Regions from separate parts of the Streptomyces sp. NPDC005435 genome, predicted to be linked through region 1. Evidence: predicted binding sites of a transcription regulator. Region 1 holds the regulator's gene; the other holds the start of a gene.
What was found. The regulator HrcA, encoded in region 1, represses chaperone genes, less so after heat shock. The targets are predictions, from matches to a motif close to TTNGCACTCNGNNNNNCNGAGTGCNAA.

Region 1 (15,226 bases):
GTGGGTACGGCGCTCATCGCGGCCTGTGTCGTGGTCAGCGCGTCGGCCTCGGGCCCTGTGTCGTTCGCGGGCGGGGAGATCGCCTGGAACGCCTGCTACCCGCTCGTCCTGTCGTACGTCATCGGGCTCGCCGCCTCCCTCGATCCGCGCGGGCGCTGGGCGGTGCTGGTCGGCTCGGCCGGCTCGCTGGGCACGGCGGCCGGACCGCTGGCCGGCAGCCTGCTGTCGGTGTGGGCGGGCTACCCGGCGATGGGCCGGATACTGGCCCTCGTCCTGCTGGTCTCAGCGGTGCCGATGACGGCGGCGGCTCTGCGCGCGACCGCCCCGGCACGGCGGACGACGCGGGTCGCGGACCTGCCGGTGGTGGAGATCCCGCTCGCGGAACTCCCGCACGCGGAGACCGCTCTCGCGGAGGCTTCCCTCGCGGAGATCTCTCTCGCCGGAATCCCCCTCGCCGAGATCACGGACCCGGCGCTATCCGGCTCGACGCTCCCGGACTCGGTGCTCGCGGACCCGATGCTGCCCGGCCCAGCGCTCCTGGACCCGCTGCTCCCCGGCCCGGTGCTCGCGGACCGGGCGCCCCGCCCCGAGACGGTCCCGTTCCTGGAACCCCTCCTGGCGGAAACCGCCCCCGGCCTCCCGGTCCGCGCGCTCCCCGGTCACTCGAACTCGTACGCCTCCACCTCGGCGAGGTAGCGGGCGCGCAGCTCCTCGTCGTCCTCCAGGAAGGAGGCGAGGAAGGAGTTGCGGGCCAGTTCGCGCAGGCGGTCCTGGGACAGGTCGAGGGTCTCGTGGACCGCGGCGAAGTTGTCGCCCGCGTAGCCGCCGAAGTAGGCGGGGTCGTCGGAGTTGACCGTGCACATCAGGCCCGCCTCCAGCATCGCCGGGAGCGGGTGGTCGGCCAGGGTGTCCACGGTGCGCAGGCGCACGTTGGACAGCGGGCACAGGGTCAGCGGGACGCGGTCGCGGACCAGCCGCTCGACCAGCGCCGGGTCCTCCATGCAGCGCAGCCCGTGGTCCACGCGCTCGACGCCGAGCACGTCCAGCGCCTCGGTGATGTACTCCGGCGGCCCCTCCTCGCCCGCGTGCGCCACGCGCCGCAGACCGAGCGCGGCGGCGGCCTCGTACACCTCGCGGAACTTCACCGGCGGGTGGCCGACCTCGGCGGAGTCCAGGCCGACACCGGTGATCCGGTCCAGGTACGGCTTGGCCGCGTCCAGGGTGGCGAGCGCGGACTCGGCGGACTCGTCGCGCAGGAAGCACATGATCAGCTTGGTGGAGACGCCGTGGTTCTCCACGCATGAACCCAGCGCGCGCCACAGCCCCTCGACCACGGTGCCCATGTCCACGCCCCGGGCCAGATGCGCCTGCGGGTCGAAGAAGATCTCGGCGTGCCGGACACCCTGCGCGGCGGCGCGGGCGAGGTAGGCGTTGGCGAGGTCCTCGAAGTCCTGCTCGGTGCGCAGGACGGCCATCAGCTCGTAGTACAGGTTCAGGAAGGACTGGAGGTCCTCGAACCGGTACGCCTCGCGCAGCGCCTCGGTGTCGGCGTAGGGCAGCGTCACGCCGTTGCGCCCGGCCAGCCGGAAGGCCAGCTCGGGCTCCAGGGTGCCTTCGATGTGCAGGTGCAGTTCAGCTTTGGGGAGGGGCATCAGAGCATCGTACGGCCCTTTACCCGCCCCTTCATCCGGGCGCCCGGGTGGCGCTCAGCGGCGTTTGGGGACGGGTACACGCTGGAGGTCGCGGGCCACGGTCAGCTCCCCGGTGAAGCCGGCCGCGCGGGCCTGGTGCTCGAAGGCCTCGGGGTCGGAGTAACGCTGGCTGAAGTGGGTGAGGACCAGGTGCCGCACGCCCGCGTCCCGGGCCACGGTCGCGGCCTGCCCTGCGGTCAAGTGCCCGTGTTCCTCGGCCAGTTGTACGTCCTCGTCCAGGAAGGTGGACTCGATGACGAGCAGGTCGCAGCCCTCGGCCAGCGCATGGACGCCCTCGCACAGCCGGGTGTCCATGACGAACGCGAACCGCTGCCCGCGCCGGATCTCGCTGACCTCCTCCAGCGCGACTCCGCGAAGCGCGCCCTCACGGCGGAGACGGCCCACGTCCGGGCCCGCGATGCCGTGCGCGGCGAGCCGGTCGGGCAGCATCCGTACGGCGTCGGGCTCGGTGAGCCGGTAACCGTAGGACTCGACGGGGTGGGAGAGGCGGCGGGCCTCCAGCGTGTAGGCGGGGGTCCGCGCCAGCACGCCGTCGGAGTCGGCCGGGGCCTCGGTGAGGGCGACGGTCTCGCGGTAGGCGGTGGCGTACCGCAGCCGGTCGAAGAAACGCTGCCCGGAGCGCGGGTAGTGCGCGGTGATCTCGTGCGGCACCCGGTCGAGGTTGATGCGCTGGATCACCCCGGCGAGGCCGAGGCTGTGGTCGCCGTGGAAGTGGGTGACGCAGATCCGGTTCAGGTCGTGCGCGGCGACCCCGGCGCGCAGCATCTGCCGCTGGGTGCCCTCGCCGGGGTCGAACAGGATGCCCTCGCCGTCCCAGCGGAGCAGATAGCCGTTGTGGTTGCGGTGCCGGGTCGGGACCTGGCTGGCGGTGCCGAGGACGACGAGTTCGCGTACGGACATGTTCTTCTACGGGTTCCGCGGCTTAGCCGGGGGGCCATTCGAGGCCGCGGCCGCCGAGAACGTGTGCGTGGGCGTGCCAGACGGTCTGGCCTGCGCCGGCGCCCGTGTTGAACACGGTGCGGTAGCTCTCCAGCTTTTCCTCGTCGGCGATGACCTGCGTCTCGGCGAGTACGTCTGCGGCGAGCTGCGGGGCCGCTGCCGCGAGGGTGGCGGCGTTCTTGTAGTGCGCCTTGGGAATCACCAGGATGTGGGTCGGGGCCTGGGGGTTGATGTCCCGGAACGCGAGGGTGGTGTCCGTCTCGCGGACCACGGTTGCGGGGATCTGGCCTGCGACGATCTTGCAGAACAGGCAGTCCTCCTGCGGCTCTCCCGCCATTTCGCTGCGCTCGCTTTCGCCGGGTCGGTGGTCTTGGGGCATCGTAGTCGGTTGGGTGCGGGTGCGTTTGGGCTGGTCGCGCAGTTCCCCGCGCCCCTTTAGGTTGGCAAGCCCGGGGGAGTTTTCGGCGGCACCCTTTCCAACTCCTCCAATGCCAGCCTTATCGCCTCGTCCAGCTGGGTGTCCCTGGCCGCTGCGTAGTCCTGGGGTTTCTGGATGACCTCTACGTCCGGGTCCACGCCGTGGTTCTCTACGCCCCAGCCGTGGCCCTCCAGCCAGAAGGCGTATTTCGGCTGGGTGATGAGCGTGCCGTCGACCAGGTGGTAGCGGCTGTCGATGCCGATGACGCCGCCCCAGGTGCGGGTGCCGACGACGGGGCCGATGTTCAGGGCGCGGATGGCGGCGTTGACGATGTCGCCGTCGGAGCCGGAGAACTCGTTGGCGACGGCGACGACCGGGCCGCGCGGGGCGTCCTGGGGGTAGCTCTCGGGGCGCATGCCGCGCGGGAGGTCCCAGCCGATGACGCGGCGGGCCAGTTTCTCCACGACCAGCTGGGAGGTGTGGCCGCCGCGGTTCTCGCGGACGTCCACGATCAGGCCCTCGCGGGCGACCTCGACGCGCAGGTCGCGGTGGATCTGGGCCCAGCCGGGGGCCTGCATGTCGGGGACGTGGAGGTAGCCGAGGCGGCCGCCGGACTTCTCGTGGACGTAGGCGCGGCGGTCGGCGACCCAGGCGTGGTAGCGCAGCGGCTCCTCGTCGGTGAGGGGGACGACCACGGCGTGCCGGGCCTCGCCGCCGCCCGCCGGGGAGATCGTCAGCTCGACGGGCTTTCCTGCGGTGCCGGTGAGCAGCGGGGCCGGCCCGGTGACCGGGTCGACGGGGCGGCCGCCGACGGCCACGATCGCGTCGCCGGGGCGTACGGCGACGCCGGGCGCGGCGAGCGGGGAGCGGGCCTCGGGGTCGGAGGTCTCGGAGGGCAGGATGCGGTCCACCCGCCAACTGCCGTCCTCGTGACGGGAGATGTCGGCGCCGAGCAGGCCCTGCCGGGGTCCGCGGCCGTAGCCGCCGCCGGAGTTGACGTAGGCGTGCGAGGTGCCGAGTTCGCCGTGCACCTCCCAGAGGAGGTCCACCAGGTCGTCGTGGGTGGCGAGGCGGCCGAGGAGGGGGCGGTAGCGGTCGAGGACGCCGTCCCAGTCGACTCCGCCCATGTCGGGCCGCCAGAAGTTGTCCCGCATGACGCGGCCGGTCTCTTCGTACATCTGGCGCCACTCGGCGACCGGGTCGACGGTGTGCCGGATGCGGCCGAGGTCGACGACGATGTTGGAGTCGCTCTCCTCGTCGTCGGAGGCGCGCCGGTCGGCGGGGACGACGCGCAGCCGGCCGTCGCTCCACAGCAGGACCCGCTTGCCGTCGCCGCTGACCCGGAAGTGGTCGGCGTCGGCGGCCAGGTGCTCCAGGCGCTGCTGGGCGAGGTCGTAGCGCTCCAGCTCGGTCTTGGGGTCGGGGGCGTCGGGCGTGGCGCGGGCGGCGCCGAGGACACCGCGCACGGGGTGGCGCAGCCAGAGGACGCCGTCGCGGGCGGCACGCAGGTTGGTGTAGCTGGCGGCCTCGACCGGGAAGGGCACGATGCGGTCGGCGAGCCCTTCGAGGTCGATCCGGGTGACCGGGGCGCCCTCGCTCTCCGGGGTCTCGTCCTTGTCCGGGGTGCCGAAGGGGCGGCCGTGCCGCTGCGGTCCGAAGGGGGACGGCGTGGTCGCGGCCAGCGTGATCAGGTGCGGGCGCACGCTGTCGACGAAGGCGAGGTCGAAGACGTGCCGGTCGTAGACGGGGTCGAAGGAGCGGCTGGAGAGGAAGGCGAGGTGCTTGCCGTCCAGGGTGAAGGCGGGCGCGTAGTCCTGGAAGCGCAGCGGGGTGGCCTCGGTGACCGTGAGGTCGGTGGTGCTCGCGAGGCGGATCTGGGAGAGCGGGCGGGGACCGGGGTGGGCCCAGGCGAGCCAGCCGGAGTCGGGGGAGAAGGCGAGGCCGTGCACGTCGCCGTGTTCGCTGCGGTCCACCTCGCGGACCTCGCCCGTCTCGCGCTCGACGAGCAGCAGCCGGCCGTCGTGCGAGGCGACGGCGGCGCGGGTGCCGTCGGGGGACATGGCGAGGGCGAGGATGCGGCCGAGCTGTCCGGCGGCGATCCGGCGGGGTACGGCGCCGGGGGCGAGGCCGGTGGCGGGGGCGAACTCCAGGGCGTCGTCGCCCTCGGCGTCGGTCACCCAGACCACCCACTCCTCGCCGTCGGCGCGGAAGGTGCGCGGCAGCCGGGCGCGGACGCCGGGCTGGGCGGCCAGCGCGCGGGCGGGGCCGCCGCGGTGGGTGACCCAGTGGACGGTGCCGCGCACGGCGACCGCGCTGCCGCGTCCGGTGTGGTCCGGGGAGGCGGAGCCGAACCAGCGGGCGGTACCGACCTGGTGGGGCTGGAGGTCGACGCGGGCGCCGCCGAGGCGGATGTCCGGGCGGCGGGGTTCGGCGCCGTCGAGGTCGTCCAGGAGCCAGAGTTCACCGGCGCTGGACCAGATCACGCGGGTGCCGTCGGTGGCGGCGTGGCGGGCGTAGAAGCCTCCGAGCGGGGTGTGGCGGCGCAGGTCGGTGCCGTCGGCGAGGGAAGAGTAGAGGGCGCCGGTGCCTTCGTGGTCGGAGAGGAAGGCGATGCGGTCGCCGACCCAGAAGGGGTCCTCGATGTTGCCGTCGAGGTCCTCGTGGAGCCGGACGAACTCGCCGTCGCCGTCCCGGTCGATCCACAACTTGCCCGCCGTGCCGCCCCGGTAGCGCTTCCACCAGGCGGCCTCGCGGCCCATCGGGGCGGAGAGCAGGACGGTGTGCGGGCCGTAGGCGACGTCGCCGACCGGGCCGTAGGGCAGGGTGGTGGCGGGGCCGCCGTCGAGCGGGACCGCGCGGGCCCAGGTGCGGCGCAGGCTGGCCTGGCCCTGGGTGCTGAGGGCGAGGACCTCGCCGCCGGGGGTCCAGCCGAGCACCTGGGTCTTCCAACTGCCCCAGTACGTCAGCCGTTTGGCGGGGCCGCCGTCGACGGGGGCGAGGTGCACCTCGGGGGCGCCGTCGCGGGTCGAGGTCCAGGCGAGGGTGGCGCCGTCGGGGGATATGCGGGGGTGGTTCACGGGCACGTTGTCCGCGCTCACCCGCCAGGCGCGGCCGCCGTCGAGCGGGGCCACCCAGACGTCGTCCTCGGCGGTGAAGGTCACCAAGTCGCCGTGGATGTGCGGGAATCGGAGATAACCGGAGGTCGTCGTGGTCGTCGTGTCTGCCGTGATGTCCTTGCCAGCACCCTGAGTCACGCGGTCACCTTACGCGCGGTCCGGCGTCGTGGCGCCGGGTTTGGATCACTTGCCTTCGACGGGCCAGCAGGTGGGGTCGCCCTTGCACCACAGGGTCCGGGTGACGGTGACCGTCACGGTGGGCCGGGGCTGTCCCGGCGGGCGGTAGGTGGCGGGCGGGGTGTAGGCGGAGCTGGGTTCGGCGTCGCAGTCGCCGAGTCCGCCGACCCGGAAGACCCGGCGCCCGTCCACGGTGGCGGTCAAGTGCCCGCGCACACAGGCGCCGTTGACCGCACGCGTCACCTCACCGGTGACGGCTATCTTCTTGCCGTCCTTGGTGCGGCCCTGGCAGTCCACGCTGACGACGGTGGCCGTGGAGGGCGAACTCTTCCGGCTCGGAGTGGCGCTGTCGCCCTGCTGCCCGGTGCAGGTCAGCCAACTCACGTCCACATGGCGCCGGTTCAGCTCGGCGGTCGCGGTGGAGTCGGTGGTGTAGGCGACGGTCGCGGACCCCAGGTCGGTCGGCTGACAGGCCGTCACCGTGCCGACTCCCAGCGCCGCGAGCCCGGTCACGGCAAGCAGCCGCGCGGAACGGCGTCGATCCCACCTCGAAGCCCCCATGCCGTCCAGCGTGCCACCGACTCCCACCCCGCGGAAGGCCGCCTCCGGCCAGTCACCCGAACGTGCGGCGCACGCCGGGCGGCCCGTGCGCGGCGTGCGCTACCTTCCCGGGATGCGCAGCGTACGCAGGGTGAGGCGGCTGGCCCTTCCGGACGGCACCGTCCACCGGTGGACCGTCCGGCACCGGCACACCCCGGACACCGGGTGCCAGGAGGTGCTGACCCTGAGCCGGGAGGGGACCGTGCTGCGGATCGTCTTCCGGGACGGCCCGGGGCGCGTCCTGGGCACCGGCGCGGCCTACGCCCACTCCGGGCTGGTGGGCGACGGGCACGGCCGTTCGGTGAATCTGCACCGGCCCGCCGTCGTACGGGCGTTCGTGGACGCGGCACGCCAAAGCGGGTACACATCCGGGGAGTTGGACGGCTGGGAACTCCTGCCCGCCGTCACGGTCACCCTCGCGAGCGCGGCCACTCCTGAAGCTCCACCGCACGGCCCTCCGGGTCCTTGAGGCGGGCCCCCGGTCAGGACCAGCGGCCGGTGCGGCCCAGGAGGAGGGCGGCGGCCGCCGTTCCGGCGGTGGAGGTGCGCAGGACGGACGGACCGAGGACGCAGGCGCGGGCGCCGGCCTCCTCGAAGAGCGCCAACTCGTCGCGGGAGACGCCCCCTTCGGGTCCGACGACGAGCACGATGTCGCCCGTCGCGGGGAGGTCCACGGTGGCCAGCGGCACGCTCTCGTGCTCGAAGTCCGAGTGCAGCACGGCGGCGAAGTCGGCCTCCGCGAGCAGCGCGGCGACCTGCTTGGTGGTGGCCGCCTCCGCGACCTCGGGGAAGCGGACCCGGCGGGACTGCTTGCCCGCCTCGCGCGCGGTGGAGCGCCACTTGCCGAGCGCCTTCAGGCCCCGGTCGCCCTTCCACTGGGTGATGCAGCGGGCCGCCTGCCAGGGCACGACGCGGTCGACGCCGACCTCGGTCATGGTCTCGACGGCGAGTTCGCCCCGGTCGCCCTTGGGCAGCGCCTGGACGACGGTGATACGCGGGGCGGGCTCGGGCTCCTCCACGACCGCGCCGAGCCGGACGAGCAGCCGGTCCTTGCCCTCGGTGCCGGTCACCTCGGCCACGGCGTGGCGTCCGGCGCCGTCGGTGAGGACGACCTCCTCGCCCGCCTGGAGCCGCTTCACGGAGACGGCGTGCCGTCCCTCGGGGCCGTCCAGGACGAACGGTCCGCCCTCCGGGCCGAAGTCCTCCACCACGAACACGGGAGCGGTCATCCCGCGCCACCTCCGTCAGCCAACTCTGTTGTCGCAGCGCGCAGTTCGGCGGCCAGTGTCTCCACAAGCCGCCCGGCCGGCAGCGCGCGGGCCAGCCGGTGTCCTTGTCCCGCCCACAGCGCCATGCCCTGCGCGTCCCCGGCCCCGGCGGCGGCCCGGCGCAGCGGGGCGGTCAGGTGGTGGACGGCCGGGTAGGCGGCGGGGGCCTCGGGGCCGTGCTCGCGCAGGAAGCGGTTGACCAGGGCGCGGGCGGGGCGTCCGGTGAAGGCGCGGGTCGGCGCGGTGTACGGGAAGCCGGGGTCGGTCAGCGCCCGCTTGTGGAGTTCGGGCGCGCCGGACTCGGGGGTCGCGAGGAAGGCCGTACCAAGCTGGGCGGCACTGGCCCCGGCGGCGAGCACGGCGGCGATCTGCGCGCCGCGCATGAGGCCGCCGGCCGCGACGACCGGGAGGTCCACGGCCTCGGTGACCTGCGCGAGCAGCGCGAGGAGGCCGAGGCCCGTTCCGTCGCGCCCGGGGTCGTCGGTGTGGGTGCCCTGGTGGCCGCCCGCCTCCACGCCCTGCGCGATGACGGCGGCGGCCCCGGCGCGCTCGACCGCGCGGGCCTCCTCGGCGGTGGTGGCGGTGACCAGGGTGAGCGTCCCGGCGCGGCGCAGCGCGTCCAGCACCCCGGGCTCGGGCACGCCGAAGTGGAAGGAGACGACGGGGACCGGGTCGGCGAGGAGCAGGGCCAGCTTGGCGTCGTAGCCGTCGTCGGCCGGGCCGTACGGGTCGCCGGTCGCGGTGCCGTAGCGCTCGCTCTCCCCGGCGAGGCTCCGGGCGTACGGCTCGACGGCGGCGGGGTCGGCCGGGTGCGGCTGGGGCAGGAAGAGGTTGACGCCGAAGGGGCGGCCGGTCAGGCCGCGCAGCCGCTCGATGTCCGCGCGCAGCGCGTCCGGGGCCCGATAACCCCCGGCGAGGAAGCCGAGGCCGCCCGCCTCGCAGACGGCGGCGGCCAGTTCCGGGGTGGAGACGCCGCCCGCCATGGGTGCCTGCACGATCGGAAGCGTGAGGAGATCGGCGAGGGGCATGTCCGCATCGTGTCACGTCCGCCGCGCGAGTCCGAATCGAACCCGGTGACCGTGCCCCGAAACGAGGGGAGGGGGCGCCGGGCGCCCCCTCCCCACATCAACGCTCGCGGTCAGCGGCCGTTGAACGCGTCCTTCAGCCGCGAGAACAGCCCCTGCTGACCGGGCTGGAACTGACCCGTGGGCCGCTCCTCGCCACGCAGCTTGGCCAGTTCGCGCAGCAGCCGCTCCTGCTCCGGGTCGAGCTTGGTCGGGGTGGTCACCTCGACGTGCACGATCAGGTCGCCCCGGCCGCCGCCGCGCAGATGCGTGACGCCCCGGTTGTGCAGCGGGATCGACTGGCCGGACTGGGTGCCGGGCCGTATGTCGACCTCCTCCATGCCGTCCAGCGTCTCCAGCGGCACCTTGGTGCCGAGGGCCGCGGCCGTCATCGGGATGGTGACCGTGCAGTGCAGGTCGTCGCCGCGCCGCTGGAAGGTGGAGTGCGGCAGCTCGTGGATCTCGACGTACAGGTCACCGGCGGGGCCGCCGCCGGGGCCGACCTCACCCTCGCCCGCGAGCTGGATGCGGGTGCCGTTGTCGACACCGGCCGGGATCTTCACCGTCAGGGTGCGCCGGGAGCGGACCCGGCCGTCGCCCGCGCACTCGGGGCACGGGGTCGGGACCACGGTGCCGAAGCCCTGGCACTGGGGGCAGGGCCGCGAGGTCATGACCTGGCCCAGGAAGGACCGGGTGACCTGGGAGACCTCACCCCGGCCGCGGCACATGTCACAGGTCTGCGCGGTGGTGCCGGGGGCGGCGCCCTCGCCGCTGCAGGTGTTGCAGACGACCGCGGTGTCGACCTGGATGTCCTTGGTCGTACCGAAGGCCGCCTCGTCCAGCTCGACCTCGATCCGGATCATGGCGTCCTGGCCGCGCCGCGTACGCGAGCGCGGGCCGCGCTGCGACGCCGTGCCGAAGAACGCGTCCATGATGTCGGAGAAGTTGCCGAAGCCACCGGCGCCGAAGCCGCCGGCCGCACCGGCGCCCGCGCCGCCCGACTGGGAGAGCGGGTCGCCGCCGAGGTCGTAGACCTGCTTCTTCTGCGGGTCCGACAACACCTCGTAAGCGGCGTTGATCTCCTTGAACCGCTCCTGCGTCTTCGGATCGGGATTGACGTCCGGGTGCAGCTCGCGTGCGAGCCTGCGGAACGCCTTCTTGATCTCATCCTGCGACGCGTCGCGGCGCACGCCGAGAACGGCGTAGTAATCCGTGGCCACTTACGACTCCGCCAGGATCTGTCCGACGTACCGTGCCACTGCGCGTACCGCTCCCATCGTTCCCGGGTAGTCCATGCGGGTCGGTCCGACCACGCCGAGCTTGGCAACCGCCTCGCCGCCCGAACCGTAGCCGACCGACACGACGGACGTGGAGTTGAGTCCTTCGTGGGCGTTCTCGTGCCCGATACGCACGGTGACGCCCGGATCTTTGGCCTCGCCGAGGAGCTTGAGCAGCACGACCTGCTCCTCAAGTGCCTCCAGGACGGGCCTGATCACCAGGGGGAAGTCGTGTCCGAAACGGGTGAGATTGGCGGTGCCGCCGATCATCAGCCGTTCCTCGTTCTCCTCGACCAGTGTCTCCAGCAGTGTGGAGAGCACTGTGGAGACGGTACCGCGATCGTCGGCCTCGAACGCATCGGGGAGGTCTTCGACCAGTCGCGGCACATCGCTGAACCGGCGTCCGGCGACCCGGCTGTTGAGCCGGGCGCGCAGATCGGCGAGCGAGGATTCGCCGAACGGCACCGGGCAGTCGACCATGCGCTGCTCGACCCGGCCGGTGTCCGTGATCAGCACGAGCATCAGGCGCGCCGGGGCGAGCGAGAGCAGCTCCACGTGCCGCACGGTCGAGCGGGTCAGCGAGGGGTACTGCACGACGGCGACCTGCCGGGTGAGCTGCGCGAGCAGCCGGACCGTACGGGCCACCACGTCGTCCAGGTCGACGGCGCCGTCCAGGAAGTTCTGGATCGCGCGCCGCTCGGGCGCCGACATCGGCTTGACGCCCGCGAGCTTGTCGACGAAGAGGCGGTACCCCTTGTCGGTGGGGATGCGGCCGGCGCTGGTGTGCGGCTGGGCGATGAAGCCCTCGTCCTCCAGGGCGGCCATGTCGTTGCGCACGGTGGCCGGGGAGACGCCGAGGTTGTGCCGCTCGGTGAGCGCCTTCGACCCGACCGGCTCCTCGGTGCCCACGTAGTCCTGGACGATGGCGCGCAGCACCTGAAGCCTGCGTTCACTCAGCATCGGCGCGCACCTCCATCTTGTCGCCCCACGGCACTCGGCTCTCTCCCCTGGCACTCGGCTCGTGCGAGTGCCAGACTTCCCCGGCCCAGTGTACGGCCGTGGGGTACCGCCCGGGCAAGGTCAGCGGTACTGCCCGGCTTGTTGCGGCTAGCGTCCCGGTATGAGCGTGACTTGGGAAGACCTGGGGTGGGAGAGGTTGGCCGAGGGGGTCGGGCGGTGCCGGCTGCCCGGCTGGGACTGTACGGCGGGGCTGGTCGTCGGGGCGGACACGGCGCTGCTCGTGGACGCGGGGTCGAGCCTCGCGGAGGGGGCCCGGATCGCGGCGGCGGCCCGGCGGCTGGCGGGGCGGGATGTGACCCATCTCGCGCTGACCCACCCGCATTTCGATCACGTCCTGGGCACTCCCGCCTTCACCGGAGCGAAGACGTACGCCGCCGTCGGCGTGGACATGACCTCCGCGCACGCCCGCGAGGAGCTGCGCCGGGACGCGATCGGGAACGGTCTGCCCGCCGGCGAGGCCGACGCCGCGACGGCCGCCCTGACCCCGCCCGGACACCCGGTCTCCGGCGAGTGGACGCTCGACCTCGGCGGCGGCCGCCAGGTGCTCCTCGCCAACGTCGGGCCGGCCCACACCGCCCACGATCTCGCGGTCCTGGTCCCCGGTTCGCCCGAGGTGGTCTTCTGCGGCGACCTGGTCGAGGAGTCCGGCGAACCCCAGGCGGGCCCGGACGCCGTCCCCGCCCGCTGGCCCGCCGCCCTGGACCGGCTGCTCGCCCTCGGCGGCGCGGACGCACTGTACGTGCCCGGTCACGGAGCGGTGGTCGACGCGGACTTCGTACGGCGCCAACGCGACGCCCTGGCGGCCCGTTTCGGCGTGTCGTGACGGGGGCGGTACGGGTTCTCCTATCGTCATCAGAATGCGCGAGTACTCCCCCGATCTGACCGCCCCCTGGAAGAAGCCGCAGCCGGTGCCGGAGGTCGCGGCAGAACCGGGACTGGTGGTGGAGGAGCCCGGCACCGGGTTCTGCGGGGCGGTGATCCGCTGCGAGGCGGGCACGGTGACGCTGGAGGACCGCTTCGGCAAGCACCGGGTGTTCCCGCTGGAGCCGCGCGGCTTCCTGCTTGAGGGGCGCGTGGTGACCCTCGTACGCCCCTCCGCCGCCCCGGCACGCCCCGTCCGCACCGCCTCCGGCTCCGTGGCCGTCCCGGGCGCCCGCGCCCGCGTGGCCCGCGCAGGCCGCATCTACGTCGAGGGCCGCCACGACGCCGAACTGGTCGAGAAGGTCTGGGGCGACGACCTGCGCATCGAGGGCGTGGTCGTGGAGTACCTGGAGGGCGTGGACGACCTGCCCTCGATCGTGGCCGACTTCTCCCCCGGTCCCGACGCCCGCCTCGGCGTCCTGGTGGACCATCTGCTCCCCGGCACGAAGGAGTGGCGCATCTCCCAGTCGGTCACGAGCGACCACGCCCTGGTCGTCGGCCACCCGTACATCGACATCTGGGAAGCCGTGAAGCCCTCCGCCCTCGGCATCCCCGCCTGGCCCCGGGTCCCCCACGGTCAGGACTGGAAGACGGGGGTGTGCCGGGCGCTGGGGTGGCCGTCGGACAACACGGGGGCGGTGTGGCAGGCGATCCTGGCGAAGGTGACGTCGTATCGGGAGCTGGAGCCGGCGTTGCTGGGGCGGGTGGAGGAGCTGATCGATTTCGTTACGGGTAGCGGTGGGGCCTGACCCCCGGCAGCGTCCCGAATTCGCTCGTATCCAGTTCGGCGCCAAGTACATCTAGCGGCAGTCGGTCACCGAATTTGATGATCTCTTGGCTGCGGTAGTCCGCGTCCTCGCCCTGGCCTGAGGGCTTGGTGAGCAATACGGAGTGCCCCATGATCGGGTCGATGATGAGGTACGCGGGAATCTCTCCCGCAGCGTAGATCGAACGCTTGATCACGTAATCGTGGTGCACGCTGGACTTGGAAACGACTTCTATCACCAGGCTGATCACCCGACACGGCACCAGGCGTCCACTGTCCGGCAGCAGGTCTCGCGCAAGGACCACCAGGTCAGGAACGGGCTCACTGGCCTCGCCGGAGATGTCGATGTCCTGCGTCTGAAGACGCGACCAGCGCTGCCGTGGGATCTGGTCCTGCACATCGGTCACGATCATGTTGTGCACGATGTCAGGGCTGGCCATCATCACGATTACCCCCCGGAGAAGCTCAACCTTGACCCCCTCGGGGGGCTCGAGCTCCTCGAAGTACTTTGTCATCCCGCGTTCGTCCACAGCGGTCATCTCCGTGGCCCTCCACATCCGCCGCGAGCTTTTGACGGCAGCCTACGGACCAGATTAGGGAGTGAACCGGCGTCCCGCACCGATTCACCCCGGCGAGTGATCAGTCCACCAGGTCCCGCACCACCGCGTCCGCAAGGAGCCGCCCCCGCAGCGTCAGCACCGCGTGCCCCTCGTCGTACGGACCGGAGTCGAGCAGGCCGTCCGCCAGCGCCCGCCGGGAAGCCGCGAGCCCGTCCGCCTTCAGCAAGGACAGCGGAACCCCCTCCCGCAGCCGCAGCTCCAGCAGGATGCGCTCCACCCGGCGGTCCTCCTCGGACAACAGCTCACGGCCCGCCCCCGGAGAGCGGCCCGAAGCCAGCGCGGCGGCGTACGCGCCCGGGTGCTTGACGTTCCACCAGCGGACGCCGCCCACGTGGCTGTGGGCGCCGGGGCCGGCGCCCCACCAGTCGGCGCCGCGCCAGTACAGCTCGTTGTGGAGGCAGCGGCCCGCCTCGGAGGTGGCCCAGTTGGAGACCTCGTACCAGTCGAAGCCCGCCGCCGTGAGCAGCTCCTCGGCGATGAGATAGCGGTCGGCGTGGACGTCGTCGTCCGTCATGGGGACCTCGCCCCGGCGGATACGGCGGGCCAGCTGGGTGCCCTCCTCGACGATCAGGGCGTACGCGCTGACGTGGTCGGGGCCCGCGCCGAGCGCCGCTTCCAGGGAGGCGCGCCAGTCGTCGTCGGACTCGCCGGGCGTGCCGTAGATCAGGTCGAGGTTGACGTGCTCGAACCCGGCCGCGCGGGCCTCCGCGACACAGGCCTCGGGGCGGCCCGGGGTGTGCGTGCGGTCGAGGATCTTCAGGACGTGCGGCTTCGCGCTCTGCATGCCGAAGGAGATCCGGTTGAAGCCGCCCGCGCGCAGTTCGGCGAGGTAGGCGGGGGTGATCGTCTCCGGGTTGGCCTCGGTGGTGATCTCGGCGTCCGGCGCGAGTCCGAACTCGTCGCGGATCGCGCCCAGCATCCGTACCAGGTCCCCGGCGGCCAGCAGGGTCGGCGTGCCGCCGCCGACGAAGACCGTGCGGACCTGGCGCGGGTCGTCGCCGAGCACCTTGCGGGCCAGGCGGATCTCGTCGGTGAGGGTGTCCGCGTAGTTGTCCCGGGAGGCGAGGACGCCGCCGGTGCCGCGCAGCTCGGTGGCGGTGTAGGTGTTGAAGTCGCAGTAGCCGCAGCGGGTCGCGCAGTAGGGGACGTGCAGATAGAACCCGAGGGGCCGCTCGGCGGCGCCGGCGAGCGCGGCGGGGGGCAGCGCGCCGTCGTCGGGGACGGGCTCGCCGTCGGGGAGTGCGGAAGGCATGTACTCCATTGTCCCGTACCGGTGTCCTGTCCTGTCCCGTACCGGTGTCCTGTCCCGGAGGCGTGTCCTGTACAGG
Region 2 (15,226 bases), on a different contig from region 1:
CCGGCCCCCCATACCGCCTGTGTACTATCCCACTAGTACATTGAGACACTGCGCGGTGGAGGTTGTGCGTGTTCGCGTTCCGAGGGCTCGACCGGTCAGGAGTACCGGCCTACCTGCAACTGGTCGATCAGGTGCGCCACGGCCTGCTGCTGGGCCATCTTCAGGAAGGTGACCAGCTGCCCACCGTGCGCGCCGTGGCGTCCGCGCTGGTCGTCAACCCCAACACCGTGGCCAAGGCATACCGCGAGCTGGAGCACGCCGGGCTGGCCACGGCGCGTGCCGGGCAGGGCACGTTCGTCACCGGCGACATCGAGCAGGTACCCGCCGCGACCTACGCCCGGCTCTCCGGCCGGCTGCGGCAGTGGCTGGCCGACGCACGGCGGTCGGGTCTCGCGCCGGAGCAGGTGCGCGCGCTGGTGGACGCGATCATGACCGACGAGCAGCACCGGGAGACGGCATGAGCACCGACGTCGCCGTACGGATCGATCACGTGGGCAAGCGCTACGGCCGCCACTGGGCACTGCGTGACTGCACGCTGTCGCTGCCCGCGGGCCGCATCATCGCGCTCGTCGGCGCCAACGGCGCGGGGAAGACCACCCTGCTGCACCTGGCCATAGGTCTGCTGGCGCCCACCGAGGGCACCGTCTCCCTGCTGGGCACGCCCCTGAAACCGGGCCGCCCGCAGAGCCTGTCCCAAGTCGGTTTCGTCGCCCAGGACCACCCCCTCTACCGGGGGTTCACCGTCGCCGAGATGCTGCGCTACGGCCGCGGGACGAACACCCGCTTCGACCAGGCGGGCGCCGAACGGCGACTGCGCGACCTCGGCATTCCGCTCAAGCACAAGACCGGCCGTCTCTCCGGTGGCCAGCAGGCCCAGGTCGCCCTCACCCTCGCGCTGGCCAAGCAGCCGCGCCTGCTGGTCCTGGACGAACCCGTCGCCAGTCTCGACCCGCTGGCCCGCCGCGAGTTCATGCGGACCCTCATCGACGCGGTGGCCGAGACGGACGTGACCGTCCTGCTCTCCTCCCACGTGGTCACCGAACTCGAACGGGTCTGCGACCACCTGGTCCTGCTCCGCACCGGGCAGGTGCGCCTGGCCGGCGACATCGACGACCTGCTCGCCGAACACCGCCTCCTGACCGGTCCCCGCGTCACCGACACCGCGCTCGACGGACTGGTCACGGCCACACACGGCGACCGCACCAGCCACCTCCTGGTGCGGTCGCCGGCCACCGCGCCCACTCACCCCCGATGGGAATCCCACCCCGTGAACCTGGAAGACCTCGTCCTCGCCTACCTCGAAGGGCAGGACTGATCCATGCTCTGGGCAGCCTGGCGCCACCATCGCGCCGCCCTCCTGACCGGCGTCCTGCTGCTGGCCGCCGTCACCGTTCCCACCGTGGTGAGCGGCCTGGCCATGCACGAGGAGTACCGCGCCGACGGCATCGCCGCCTGTGTCACCGATCCCAGCGCACGCGCGGGCTGCGCGCAGCTGGTCGAGCAGTTCACCGACCGGTACGGCGAGTGGGGCAACCGGATGGTCTGGGTGGCCTTCCTGCCCGCGCTCATCGGCGCCTTCGTCGGCGCACCGCTGCTGGCGCGGGAGTTCGAGAACGGCACCTGGCGGTTCGCCTTCACCCAGGGGGTGTCCCGCACCCGATGGCTCGTCACCCAGCTGACCCTGGTCGGCGCCGGAGCGGCGGTTCTGGCGCTGGCCTGCTCCGTCCTGTTCACCTGGTGGCGCGGCCCCCTGGACACGATGAGCAGCCGGATGCGCACCGCGGCGTTCACCGTGTCGCCGGGTCTGGTCGCGCTGACGCTGTTCGCCCTGGCCCTCGGCGTCTTCACCGGAGTCCTCCTCCGGCGGACCGTGCTCGCCATGGGCGTCACCCTCGCCACCTACCTCACGGTGCACATCACCCTGGAGGAGACGGTCCGGCCCTACTACCTGAGCCCCCTGGTCCGTACGGAGGCGCCGAACGTACGACAGCCGGCCGGCTCACGTCCCCCCACCGACTGGATCGTCGACGACGGCCTGGTCAACAGCGCGGGACACCGGCTCTCCGACGGCGAGAAGCGGGACATCATCAAGCAGGTCTACGACGGCGACACGGTCCGCGAAGGCGGCGCCGCCCTCGAACGCTACCTGGCCGGACACGGCCTGCGGCACTACACCGAGTACCACCCGGCCGGCCGCTACCCCGCCATGCTGAGCATCGAACTCGCCCTGTATCTCGGCCTGGCCATGGCCCTGTTCACCGCCGCCGTCTACCTGATACGACGCCGCACGTCCTGACCGGCCGGTCCCCGAAAACGCCCGAGGGCGGTGCCACCCCCGGCAAGGGGAGGCACCGCCCTCGGTCAGAACAGCTGATCCGCAGACGGATCAGAAGTCCATGTCACCGCCCGGCATGCCGCCCGGAGCGGCCGCGGCGGCCTTCTCCGGCTTGTCGGCGATGACGGCCTCGGTGGTGAGGAACAGCGCGGCGATGGAGGCGGCGTTCTGCAGGGCGGAACGCGTCACCTTCGCCGGGTCGATGATGCCCTCGGCGATCATGTCGACGTACTCGCCGGTCGCGGCGTTCAGGCCGTTGCCGACGGGCAGGTTGCGGACCTTCTCCACGACGACGCCGCCTTCGAGACCACCGTTGACGGCGATCTGCTTCAGCGGGGCCTCGAGCGCGAGCTTGACCGCGTTGGCACCGGTCGCCTCGTCGCCCGACAGCTCCAGCTTGTCGAAGACCTGGCCGGCCTGCAGCAGGGCCACGCCACCACCGGCGACGATGCCCTCCTCGACGGCCGCCTTGGCGTTGCGCACGGCGTCCTCGATGCGGTGCTTGCGCTCCTTGAGCTCGACCTCGGTCGCGGCACCGGCCTTGATGACCGCCACGCCACCGGCGAGCTTCGCGAGGCGCTCCTGGAGCTTCTCGCGGTCGTAGTCCGAGTCGCTGTTCTCGATCTCGGCGCGGATCTGGTTCACGCGGCCCTGCACCTGCTCCGAGGAGCCGGCGCCGTCGACGATCGTGGTCTCGTCCTTGGTGACGACGACCTTCCGGGCGCGGCCCAGGAGGTCCAGCGTCGCGTTCTCCAGCTTGAGGCCGACCTCCTCGGAGATGACCTCGCCGCCCGTGAGGATGGCGATGTCGCCGAGCATGGCCTTGCGGCGGTCGCCGAAGCCCGGGGCCTTGACGGCGACGGACTTGAAGGTGCCGCGGATCTTGTTGACGACCAGGGTCGACAGAGCCTCGCCCTCGACGTCCTCGGCGATGATCAGCAGCGGCTTGCCCGACTGCATGACCTTCTCCAGGAGCGGGAGCAGGTCCTTCACCGAGGAGATCTTGGAGTTGGCGATGAGGATGTACGGGTCCTCCAGCACCGCCTCCATGCGCTCCATGTCGGTCGCGAAGTAGGCGGAGATGTAGCCCTTGTCGAAGCGCATGCCCTCGGTGAGCTCAAGCTCCAGACCGAAGGTGTTGCTCTCCTCGACGGTGATGACGCCTTCCTTGCCGACCTTGTCCATGGCCTCGGCGATCAGCTCGCCGATCTGGGTGTCGGCGGCGGAGATGGAGGCGGTCGAAGCGATCTGCTCCTTGGTCTCCACGTCCTTGGCCTGCTCAAGGAGAGCGGCGGAGACGGCCTCGACGGCCTTCTCGATACCGCGCTTGAGGGCCATCGGGTTGGCGCCGGCGGCTACGTTGCGCAGGCCCTCCTTGACCAGGGCCTGGGCCAGCACGGTCGCGGTGGTCGTACCGTCGCCGGCGACGTCGTCCGTCTTCTTGGCGACTTCCTTGACCAGCTCGGCGCCGATCTTCTCGTACGGGTCCTCGAGCTCGATCTCCTTGGCGATGGAGACACCATCGTTGGTGATCGTGGGGGCGCCCCACTTCTTCTCGAGGACGACGTTGCGGCCCTTGGGGCCGAGCGTCACCTTGACGGCGTCCGCGAGCTGGTTCATGCCGCGCTCGAGGCCGCGCCGCGCCTCCTCGTCGAACGCGATGATCTTGGCCATGTGAAGTGGTCCCTCCAGGACTGGGGGTGATTCCTTCGGACCGCGCCCGCGCCCGCGACGGACGGCTCGCCGGCCTCGTGGTTCCTTGCCCCACCCGGCCTGCGGGCCTCACCGACCCGGTCCTTCGTTGTCACTCTCACCTTCAGAGTGCTAACGCAATGATTAGCACTCGGCATGGTCGAGTGCAAGCGCCTTCGGGGGATCGGCAGGGTGGCGGAAGGGGACCGGCCGCGCGCGCAGGACGAAGGGCCCGCACCCCGTGCCGGGTGCGGGCCCTTCGAACGTGAGACGTGAAGCGGACGTGAGACGCGATGAGACGTTCAGTGCGAGAAACGTTCAGGCGCTGAGGCGAACCATGTCGGCCTGCGGGCCCTTCTGGCCCTGCGAGATCTCGAACTCGACCCGCTGGCCCTCCTCAAGGGTGCGGTAGCCGTCCATCTGAATCGCGCTGTAGTGGACGAAGACGTCCGCACCACCGTCTACCGCGATGAAGCCGTAGCCCTTCTCCGCGTTGAACCACTTGACGGTGCCCTGAGCCATGCCTAACTCCCCTATTACTGGCCCTTGCGCAGATCCACCCTTCGCGGACCCGGGTCAGACCTCACCCCCCATGGGTTCGGGGGCGTGCGCCGGAACGCGTCGACCGCGGCTGAATGTATCTGTCCAACTGCCGTCTGCAACAGGTCAGTCGGACGAGAAATCTGGAAGAGACCGGTCCGGAATCTGGCGAGAATTCGGCTGAATTCAGGGCAAGTCGGGCCCCGTAAAAACAATAAATGCCGCATAAGACCCGTGCATTTTGGCTGCTTCTCGTCGGGCGTGCGGCATGAATCCAGGGTTCCCGGCCGGTCGGCCGGGGAGCGCGTTCCCCAACTCTATCGCGCTCAATCACGCAGAATGGCCTCCTCCGTTTCTCTTACGGAGGAGGCCATTCTATGAACAGTTTGTAACCGAAGTTACCGACGGTAATTCTCAGCCGCCGGCGACCGCCGGAATGATGGACACACCGGCGCCGTCCGGGGTCGGCGTCCGGAGGCCGCCCTCGAAGCGCACGTCGTCGTCGTTGACGTACACGTTGACGAACCGGCGCAGCTTGCCCTCGTCGTCCAGGACGCGCCCGGCGATCCCGGAGTGGTGCTTCTCCAGGTCCTCGATCACCTCGGCGAGCGTGGCACCCTCGGCGGCCACCTCCGCCTGTCCGCCGGTGTAGGTGCGCAGGATGGTGGGGATGCGAACGGTCACACTCATACGAGGCCAGCCTCTCGGAAGGAGTCCAGGTTCGGTCGGATGGTCGCGGTGAGCCCCGTACCGGCCACCGCGTCCAGCGTCTTGAGGCCGTCGCCCGTGTTCAGGACGACGGTGGTGAGCGTCGGGTCCAGTACGCCGTTCTCGATCAGCTTGCGCGTCACGCCGACCGTCACGCCGCCCGCCGTCTCCGCGAAGATGCCCTCGGTGCGGGCCAGCAGCTTGATGGCGTCCACGATCTGGGGGTCCGTCACGTCCTCCACGGCGCCGCCGGTGCGCCGGGCGATGTCGAGGACGTACGGCCCGTCGGCGGGGTTGCCGATGGCCAGCGACTTGGCGATGGTGTCCGGCTTCTGGGGCCGTACGACGTCGTGGCCCGCCTTGTACGCGGCCGACACCGGCGAGCAGCCCTCCGCCTGGGCGCCGAAGATCTTGTACGGCCTGTCCTCGACCAGGCCGAGCGCGATCAGCTCCTTGAGCCCCTTGTCGATCTTCGTGAGCTGGGAGCCGGAGGCGATCGGCACCACGAGCTGGTCCGGCAGCCGCCAGCCGAGCTGCTCGCAGATCTCGTACGCCAGCGTCTTGGAGCCCTCGGCGTAGTACGGCCTGAGGTTGACGTTGACGAAGCCCCAGCCCTCGCCGGCCGGGTCGCCGATCAGCTCGGAGCAGAAGCGGTTCACGTCGTCGTAGTTGCCCTCGATGCCGACGAGTTCACCGCCGTAGACCGCGGCCATGACGATCTTGCCCTGCTCCAGGTCGTGCGGGATGAACACGCAGGAGCGCAGCCCCGCGCGGGCCGCGGCGGCGCCGACCGCGCCCGCGAGGTTGCCGGTGGAGGAGCAGGAGAGCGTGGTGAAGCCGAAGGCGCGGGCGGCCTCCAGGGCCTGGGCGACCACGCGGTCCTTGAAGGAGTGGGTGGGGTTCCCGGAGTCGTCCTTGACGAACAGGCCGCCGGTGACGCCGAGTTCACGGGCGAGGTTGTCGGCCTTGACGAGCGGGGTCCAGCCGGGGTGGAGGTTCGGCTTCTCCGCGACGTCGGCGGGGACGGGCAGCAGCGGGGCGTAGCGCCAGATGCTGGCGGGTCCTGACTCGATGCGCTTGCGGAGGCCCTCGGTGTCGTAGCCGGAGAAGTCGTAGGCGATCTCCAGCGGGCCGAAACACTCCTCGCAGGCGAAGACCGGGCCGAGCGGGACGCGGTGCCCGCACTCCCGGCAGCTGAGGGCGGCGGCGGGGCCGAGATCGACAGTGGGGGTGGCAATGGTCTGCACAGCCATGGGAGGCGAGGCCCTTTCTCCTCATCTTCCTCACGACGAATCTCGCCGTGAGACGGATTTGGCACCTTCCCGAGCCGGGAGCCTCGCGGTGTCGCGGAGTGTCCGCGCACGAGACCGGCTGGAGGGTTGCCGGGGCTTCGCAGGGCCGTTTCCCTCTGCCCCTCTGGATGAGCTGTATGCGGTTGTGAACGCCGATCGTCTCGGACATGCGATGGTCACCGGCGTTGTTCAAGACTGTAACCGAAGGCCAGCACAGTTGAAGGTGTCGTCCGAACCGCGAGACGGGTTCAAGAACACCGGCACGTGTGACCGTACGTCCCCCCTGAGAAGGAGCCGCAGACCATGCTGGAAGAAACCGAGCGCTGGCTGGCCACCCGCTCCTGGTCCGTGGCCGACCGCCCGCTGCACCGCGTCCTCGCCGCCAAGCAGCGCTCCGGACAGAGCGTGTCCGTGGTGCTGCCCGCGCTGAACGAGGAGGAGACGGTCGGCGACATCGTGTCCGTGATCCGCCACGACCTGGTGACGCAGGCGCCGCTGGTGGACGAGATCGTCGTGGTGGACTCCGGGTCCACCGACCGCACCTCCGAGGTCGCGGCGGCGGCGGGCGCGCGGGTCGTGCACCGCGACGCGATACTGCCCCGGCTGCCGGCCGTACCCGGCAAGGGCGAGGTGCTGTGGCGGTCTCTGCTCGCGACCAGCGGGGACATCGTCGCCTTCGTGGACGCGGATCTGAAGGAGTTCTCCTCGGACTTCGTCCTCGGCATCGTCGGCCCGCTGCTCACCGATCCGCAGGTGGACCTGGTCAAGGCGATGTACGACCGCCCCCTCGGCGGCGCCGCCGGACAGGGCGGGCGGGTCACCGAGCTGATGGCGCGGCCGCTGCTGAACATGCACTGGCCGCAGCTGGCCGGTTTCGTCCAGCCGCTGGGCGGTGAGTACGCGGCCCGGCGCTCGCTGCTGGAACAGCTGCCGTTCCCGGTGGGGTACGGCGTGGAGCTGGGGATGCTGGTGGACGCGCTGCATCTGGTCGGGCTCGACGCGCTGGCCCAGGTCGACGTCGGCGTCCGCAAGCACCGGCACCAGGACGGGCAGGCGCTCGGGCGCATGGCCGCCGCGATCTACCGCACGGCCCAGCTGCGGCTGGCCCGCGGGCACCTGGTCCGGCCCTCCCTGACCCAGTTCGAGCGGGGGGTGTCCGGCTTCGAGCCGCGTACGTACGCGGTGGACACGGAGGAGCGGCCGCCCATGGCGGAGATCGCGGAGTACGCGGAGCGGCGGGTGGCGTGAGAGCGCGCCGCACCCCGTATACGGAGGGCCGTATACAAGGCGCCGCGCCGCGTCCCGCACACGTTTGAGGGTTTCGGTGCCGGGCTAGGTTGAGGACCATGGCTTCAACGCAGGGTGCTGAGGTGCTGGTCGCGTCGAATCGTGGCCCGGTGTCGTACACGGTGGGTCCGGACGGGGCGCTGACGTCGCGGCGCGGCGGTGGCGGGCTGGTCTCGGGGCTGTCGGCGATCGGTCCCGGCACCGACGCGGTGTGGGTGTGCGCGGCGCTCGGTGACGGCGACCGGGAGGCGGTGCGGCGCGCGGACGGCGGGCTGCTGCCCGAGGCGGACACCGGCGGGCAGCGGGTACGGATGCTGGACATCGACGCGGGGGTCTACGCCGACGCGTACAACGGCATCGCCAACTCGGTGCTCTGGTTCGTGCACCACATGCTCTACCAGACCCCGCTGGAGCCGGTCTTCGACGTGGAGTTCCGCCGGCAGTGGGAGGCGTACCGGGAGTACAACCGGGCCTTCGCCGAGGCGCTGGCCGAGGAGGCGGCGCCGAACGCGGCGGTGCTGATCCAGGACTACCACCTGGCGCTCGCCCCCCGGATGCTGCGGCAGCTCCGCCCCGACCTGCGCATCGGCCACTTCTCGCACACCCCGTGGGCCCCGCCGGACTACTTCCGCCTGCTCCCCGACGACATCGCGGCCGAGCTGCTGAGCGGCATCCTGGGCGCGGACCGGGCGGCGTTCCTGACCCGGCGGTGGGCGGACGCGTTCACCGCGTGCTGCCATGCCGTACTGGGTCCCGGCATCCCGTCCGGCACGGAGATCGGGGTGCACGGGCTGGGCGCGGACGCGGACTTCCTGCGGGAGCGGGCGCACCGGGCGGACGTGTCCGAGCGGATGGTGACCCTCCGGGAGGAGATCGGCGAGGGGCGCCGCACGGTCGTCCGTGTGGACCGCACCGAGCTGTCGAAGAACATCGCGCGCGGGCTGCTGGCATTCCGGCGCCTGCTCGCGGACCACCCGGAGTGGCGCGAGCGCGTCGTGCACGTGGCCTTCGCGTACCCCTCCCGGCAGGACCTGGAGGTGTACCGCGCCTACACCGACGAGGTGCGCCGGATCGCGGACGAGATCAACGCCGAGTTCGGCACGCCCGGGTGGACCCCGGTCCTCCTCCACGTCGAGGACGACTTCGCCCGCTCGCTTGCGGCCTACCGCCTCGCCGACGTCGCCCTGGTCAACCCCATCCGCGACGGCATGAACCTGGTCGCCAAGGAGGTCCCGGTCGTCTCCGACGAGGGCGTGGCGCTGGTCCTGTCCCGCGAGGCGGGCGCCTACGAGGAACTCGCCGAGGACGCGATCACCGTCAACCCGTACGACGTCATCGGCACGGCCGAGGCCCTGCACGAGGCGCTGACCCTGCCGTCCGCCGAACGCGCGGAACGCTCCAAGCGCCTGGCCACCGCGGCTACGGCGCTGCCCCCGGCGAAGTGGTTCCTGGACCAGCTGAACGCGCTGGGCTGACCGCCGGGGGCGTTCGGGGCGGGGGTTCGGGGACCGGGCGGGTGCCGGGGTGCCGGTAGGCCGGGGTGCCGGTAGGCCGGGGTGCCGGTAGGCCGGGGTGCCGGTAGGCCGTCGCCGTGGCCGGGCCGGCCATCAGGAGGTCCGGTTCGGGCCGGGGGGTTCGGGGACCGAACAGGTGCCGGGGTGCCGGGTGGGCCGGTGAGCCAGCGGGCTGTCGCGGTGGCCGGGCCTGCCATCAGGAGGTCCGGTTCGGGCCGGGGGGTTCGGGGACCGGACAGGTGCCGGGGTGCCGGGTGGGCCGGTGAGCCAGCGGGCTGTCGCGGTGGCCGGGCCGGGCATCAGGGCGTCCGGTTCGGGCTGTTCCAGGTGGCGCGGGTGGGCGAGGGCGGTGGGGCGGGCCGCCGGCCACTCCCCCTGATCCCGGAGCCGGCCGGACTCGTCGGGGTGCGCTTACCGCCGTGCGGTGAGCGCCGGGCCGCGTGCGGGCGCGGGCGGGCACGCCGGCGGGCATCCCGCCGGCCGTCGCCGCGCGCGGCCCGGCCGTCGGGCAGTGGGTACGCGTCCTCAGTCCATGTGCGCGGCCAGGGTGTGGAGGAGGTCCACCACGCCCTCGGGGCCGTCCACCACCAGGTCGGCGCGTTCGGCCAGTTCCGGGACCTCCGCGCTGCCGCTGCAGACCAGGAGGCCGGGGGTGCCGCCGGTGCGGAGTTTCTCCACGGCGGCGAAGGCGGGAAGGTCGCCGAGGTCGTCGCCCGCGTAGAGGACGGCGTCGGCGCCGAGGGCGCGGACGTGGTCGAGGAGGGCGACGCCCTTGTCCATGCCGGGCGGGCGGAGTTCGAGGACGAGCCGGCCGGGTTCGACGATCAGACCGTGCCGGGTGGCGAGGTCGGTCAGCGGGGCGCGCAACGCCTCGAACGCGGACTCGGGGTCTTCAGCGCGGCGAGTGTGCACGGCGACCGCGCGGCCCTTCTCCTCGATCCAGGTGCCGGGCCAGGCACCGGCCCGGTCGAGGACGCCCGGGAGTTCGGCGCGGGCGGCGGCGATGCCGGGGTGCGGGGCGGGGGCGCTGACGGTGCCGGTGACGGCGTCCCAGCGCTCGGCGCCGTAGTGGCCGAGGACGACGAGGTGTTCCAGGCCCGCGATCCCGGCGAAGCCGCCGTTGCGCACGGCGACGCCCGCGGGGCGGCCGGTGATCACGGCGACGGAGGCGATCTTCGGGGCCAGTTCGGCGAGCGCGGGTACCGCGCCGGGGTGGGCGCGGGCCTGTGCGGGGTCGGCGACGATCGGTGCCAGCGTGCCGTCGAAGTCCAGCCCGACCACGGCACCGCGCGGCCCCTCAAGAAGCGCGCGCAGACCGTCCCGGCCGGCCGGGGTCGTCGGGACCGGCAGGTCCTTCGGGGTGGCGGAGTCCGTCTCGGGGATGCCCATGAAACGACACTATCCGCGCGAGCCCCACCCCACTCCTCCCTACGAGGAGTCCACCAACGTCACCCGCCACCGACAGCCACTTGGCACCCGGCACCGCTGACGCCGGGCTCTCCGGATGCCCGGCACGCCCGGCGCTCGGCACCCCCGACGCTCGGCACGCCCGGCGCTCGGTACGCCGGTGCCCGGCACTTTCGGCGCTCGGCTCCCCGGTACCCGGCGCTCCGGCGCTCGCCATGCCCGGCACCCCGGCGCCCAACAACCCCCGGCACCCGGCACTCCCAGCGCCCAATTCCCTCAACGCCCGGCACTCCGGCGCTCGGCACGACTGGCACGCCGGCGCTCGCCACGCCTGGCACCCCAGCGCCCGGCAACCCCCGGCACCCGGCACCCCGGTCACCCAGCTCACCCGACGCCCGGCACGCCGACGCTCGCCACGCCCGGCACCCCGGCACTCTCGGCGCCCCGCGCCCGGCACCCGAGACCCGGCACCCGGCACCCGGCACCCGGCACGCCCGACGCTCCCGTACCCCCGCACCGCAGCCCGCAGCCCGCAGCCCGCAGCCCGCAGCCCGCGTATCCCACACCCCGTACCCCGCGCCCCGCGCACCCCCCGACGCCCCCACGCCCCCTCCGCCGAAGCACAGCGCAGCGTCACCGCTCTGACCGGCGCGCCTCCCGTACCCGGCGCAGGCGGTTCACCGTCACCGGGTCGTGGGCGAGGGCGCGTTCGTCGTCGAGGAGGGCGTTGAGGAGCTGGTAGTAGCGGACCGGGGCGAGGCCGAGCTGTTCGCGGATGGCGCGTTCCTTGGCGCCGGGGCCCGTGAAGCCCCGGCGCTCCAGCGCGAGGATCGCCTTCTCGCGGGGGCCCAGTTCCATGTCGGCCACCGTAACCCCGGCCACCGACACAGCGGCTAGTTGGCGGCCGCCCGGCTGTCCGCCGTGGTCGCCGTCGACTGCAGGCGGGTCAGGGCGCCGGCCGGGCTGCCGTCGGGGGCGACGGCCTGGCCGATCTCCTGCTTGACGGCCGCGCTGACCTCGGCCCAGGAGGTCTTGTCCACCGGGTACTGCTCGGCGGTCTGCAGCTGGACCAGGAAGGGGCGCAGCGCCTTGTCGCGGGCGGCATCGGAGTCGCCCATGGTCTCGGAGGCGGTGGTGGTGACGGGGAGCAGCCCGTACTCGTGGGAGAAGTCGAGCACGTTCTTGTCGTCGTAGACGAAGTCGAGGAAGCTGCCGATCTGGTCGGCGTGGCCGTTCTGCCGGAAGCCCATCATCCAGTCGGCGACGCCCATGGCCGGCTCGTGGCCGCCGTCGTGGGTCGGCATCGGGACCATGCCGAACTTCACGCCCTTGGCCTCGGCCTGCTGGATCAGCGTGGGGTGGCCGTTGAGCATCCCCACCTGGCCGTCGGCGAAGGCGGAGAAGGCGGTGGCGCGGTTGAGGCGGCCCGGGGCGACCGGTCCCGTCAGGCCCTTGCCGACCAGGTCGTCCTTGAGCCAGGTGAACGTGTCCGCGTTCTCGGTGGAGTCGATGGTGTACGTGCCCATGTCGTCCGTGTAGTTGCCGCCACCGCTCAGCAGCCACTGCATGGTCTCCGCCTGCGCCTCCTCGGGGCCCAGCGGCAGCGCGTACGGGTATTTCACGCCCTTGGCCTTGAGCGCCTGGGCGTCGGTGGCCAGCTCGTCCCAGGTGGTCGGCGGGGTGGTGATGCCGGCCTTCTGGAAGAGGGTCTTGTTGTAGAAGAGGACGCGCGTGGAGGCCGCGAACGGCATGCCGTACGGCGTGTGGTCCCACTCACCCGCGTCGGAGAGCTGGGAGACGAGGTCGGCCTGGGTGCGGATGGAGAGCAGGTCGGAGACCGGGTAGAGCTTGCCCTTGGCCGCGTAGTCGGCGTACGAGCCGATCTGGGCCATGTCGGGGGCGTGCCCGGCGGCGACCATCTGCTTGACCTTGGCGTCCACGTCGTTCCACGAGTAGACGCTGACGTCGACCCGCACGTCGGGGTGCTTCTTCTCGTACGCGCTGACCAGCGAGTCCCAGTACTTCTTGGAGCTGTTGGCCGGGGAGTCGCCGTAGTCGGCGGCGACCAGCTTGAGGGTCACATGCGAGGAACCCGTGGTCCCGCAGCCGCCGAGGACCGCCGCCATGCCCACTGCGGACACCACCGCGATCGTTCTTGCCGTACGCCGACGCACCGTCAAAACCCCGATTCCCTTTACTGACTGTTCGCTATGTGAACACATGTCTACACCACGTAAGTGGACTAGACCTCTCACGGGTCACGGGTCACACTGGACGGGTGAGACATGTCATCGCCCTGGACGTGGGCGGCACCTGGATGAAGGCCGCTCTCCTCGGCGTCGACAGCGCGGTCGACAGCGCGTCTGCCCCGGGCGCGGCCCCCGTACTCCTGCACCGCGAGCGCCGCGCGACCGGCCGCGAGCGGGGCCCGGAGGCGGTGGTCGCGGAGATCCTGGACTTCGCCGCGGACCTGGCCGCGCACGGCGCCGCGCACCTGGGCGGAGCCGCCCTCGCGGCGGGCGTCGCGGTGCCCGGCATCGTGGACGAGCGCGGCGGCCGGGCGGTCTACGCGGCCAACCTCGGCTGGCGCGACGTACCCCTGCGCGACCTGCTCGCCGAGCGCCTCGGCGTGCCCGTCGCGCTCGGCCACGACGTACGCACCGGCGGCCTCGCCGAGGGCCGGATCGGCGCCGGGAAGGGCGCAGCCCGCTTCCTGTTCGTGCCGCTCGGCACCGGCATCGCGGGCGCCATCGGCATCGGCGGCGGGGTCGAGGCGGGCGCGCACGGCTTCGCCGGTGAGATCGGCCACATCGTCGTACGGCCCGGCGGCGCCGACTGTCCCTGCGGGCAGCGCGGCTGTCTGGAGCGGTACGCCTCGGCGGCGGCGGTCGGCGAGGCGTGGGCCGCCGTGTGCGCGCGCCCGGACGCGGATGCCGCCGACTGCGCGAAGGCCGTCGCGGACGGCGACCCGGCGGCCGGACGGGTCTGGCGGGACGCGGTCGACGCGCTCGCCGACGGCCTGGTCACCGCGCTCACCCTGCTCGACCCGGGCACCCTGATCATCGGCGGCGGACTCGCGGAGGCGGGCGAGACGCTGTTCCGGCCGCTGCGGGAGGCCGTGGCCCGCCGGATCACCTTCCAGACCCCGCCGGCCATCGTCCCGGCGGCCCTCGGCGACACCGCCGGCTGCCTCGGCGCCGGACTGCTCGCCCGCGATCTCCTCGACCGCGATCCCCTCGACCGCACGGACCCCACGGAGGTAACCGCCTGATGGCTCCCAGCTTGGTACTCACCGGCGCACGGGTGGTGCTGCCCACCGGCGTGGTGGACGACGGCCGCGTGAGCGTGGAGGGCACGCGGATCACCGCCGCGGGCCCCGCCGAGGCGGCACCCCCCGTCCCCGCGGACGCCCAGGTGGTCGACGCGGGCGGCCACTGGCTGGTCCCCGGCTTCGTGGACCTGCACAACCACGGCGGCGGCGGCGCCTCCTTCGCGGTGGGCAGCGCCGAGGACGCGCTCACCGCCGTACGCGCCCACCGCGCGCACGGCACCACCACCCTGGTCGCCTCCACCGTCACCGACGACCTGGACCTGCTGGCCCGCCGCGCCGGGCTCCTCGGCGAGCTGGCCGAGCAGGGCGAGATCGCGGGCATCCACTTCGAGGGCCCGTTCATCTCCCCGTGCCGCAAGGGCGCGCACTCCGAGGCGCTGCTGCGCGACCCCGACCCGGCCGAGGTCCGCAAGCTGCTCGACGCCGCGCGCGGGCAGGCCCGCATGGTCACCCTCGCCACCGAACTCCCCGGCGGCCTGGACTCCGTACGGCTGCTCGCCGAGCAGGGCGTGATCGCGGCCGTCGGCCACACCGACGCGAGCTACGAGCAGACCGTCGAGGCCATCGACGCGGGCGCCACCGTCGCCACCCACCTCTTCAACGCCATGCCCCCGCTCGGCCACCGCGCCCCCGGCCCGATCGCCGCGCTCCTTGAGGACGAGCGGGTCACCGTCGAGCTGATCAATGACGGCGTCCATCTGCACCCCGCCTCGCTCCAGCTGGCCTTCCACCACGCGGGCGCCGGCCGGGTCGCCTTCATCACCGACGCGATGGACGCGGCGGGCGCGGGCGACGGGCGCTATCTGCTCGGCCCGCTGGAGGTCGAGGTCGCGGACGGCGTGGCCCGGCTCGTGGAGGGCGGCTCGATCGCGGGGTCCACGCTGACCCTGGACCGCGCGTTCAGGCGGGCGGTGACCGTCGACCGGATTCCGGTGACCGACGTGGTGACCGCGCTGTCCGCCAACCCGGCCCGTCTGCTTGGCCTTTCGGACCGGATCGGCTCCCTCGAACCCGGCAAGGACGCCGATCTCGTGCTGCTGGACGAGGAGTTCACGGTGAAGGGCGTCATGCGCCGGGGCGAATGGGTGGTCACGCCCCAACTGCCCTGATCCGTACCTAG

Region 2: a site for HrcA is predicted at 4,172-4,198, ahead of groL (chaperonin GroEL). Genes of this name have one in related genera too.

Annotation. Positions count from the first base shown of each region.
Region 1 covers NZ_JBEXEQ010000021.1:73,157-88,382, forward strand. The annotation lists gene AB0898_RS25140 (MFS transporter) at 1-696, shown strand, start outside; gene AB0898_RS25145 (adenosine deaminase) at 660-1,652, opposite strand; gene AB0898_RS25150 (ribonuclease Z) at 1,707-2,612, opposite strand; gene AB0898_RS25155 (histidine triad nucleotide-binding protein) at 2,635-2,988, opposite strand; gene AB0898_RS25160 (S41 family peptidase) at 3,087-6,233, opposite strand; gene AB0898_RS25165 (hypothetical protein) at 6,369-6,923, opposite strand; gene AB0898_RS25170 (hypothetical protein) at 7,036-7,431, shown strand; gene AB0898_RS25175 (16S rRNA (uracil(1498)-N(3))-methyltransferase) at 7,445-8,191, opposite strand; gene AB0898_RS25180 (nitronate monooxygenase) at 8,188-9,258, opposite strand; gene dnaJ (molecular chaperone DnaJ) at 9,369-10,514, opposite strand; gene hrcA (heat-inducible transcriptional repressor HrcA) at 10,515-11,531, opposite strand; gene AB0898_RS25195 (MBL fold metallo-hydrolase) at 11,692-12,414, shown strand; gene AB0898_RS25200 (DUF3097 domain-containing protein) at 12,449-13,261, shown strand; gene AB0898_RS25205 (Uma2 family endonuclease) at 13,239-13,817, opposite strand; gene hemW (radical SAM family heme chaperone HemW) at 13,918-15,150, opposite strand.
Region 2 covers NZ_JBEXEQ010000006.1:235,443-250,668, forward strand. The annotation lists gene AB0898_RS10200 (GntR family transcriptional regulator) at 69-461, shown strand; gene AB0898_RS10205 (ABC transporter ATP-binding protein) at 458-1,315, shown strand; gene AB0898_RS10210 (ABC transporter permease subunit) at 1,319-2,296, shown strand; gene groL (chaperonin GroEL) at 2,387-4,009, opposite strand; gene AB0898_RS10220 (cold-shock protein) at 4,346-4,549, opposite strand; gene AB0898_RS10225 (MoaD/ThiS family protein) at 4,982-5,257, opposite strand; gene thrC (threonine synthase) at 5,254-6,528, opposite strand; SAM riboswitch class I at 6,547-6,702, opposite strand; gene AB0898_RS10235 (glucosyl-3-phosphoglycerate synthase) at 6,871-7,815, shown strand; gene AB0898_RS10240 (trehalose-6-phosphate synthase) at 7,914-9,329, shown strand; gene otsB (trehalose-phosphatase) at 9,894-10,757, opposite strand; gene AB0898_RS10250 (DUF3263 domain-containing protein) at 11,409-11,633, opposite strand; gene AB0898_RS10255 (extracellular solute-binding protein) at 11,669-12,919, opposite strand; gene AB0898_RS10260 (ROK family protein) at 13,054-14,046, shown strand; gene nagA (N-acetylglucosamine-6-phosphate deacetylase) at 14,046-15,215, shown strand.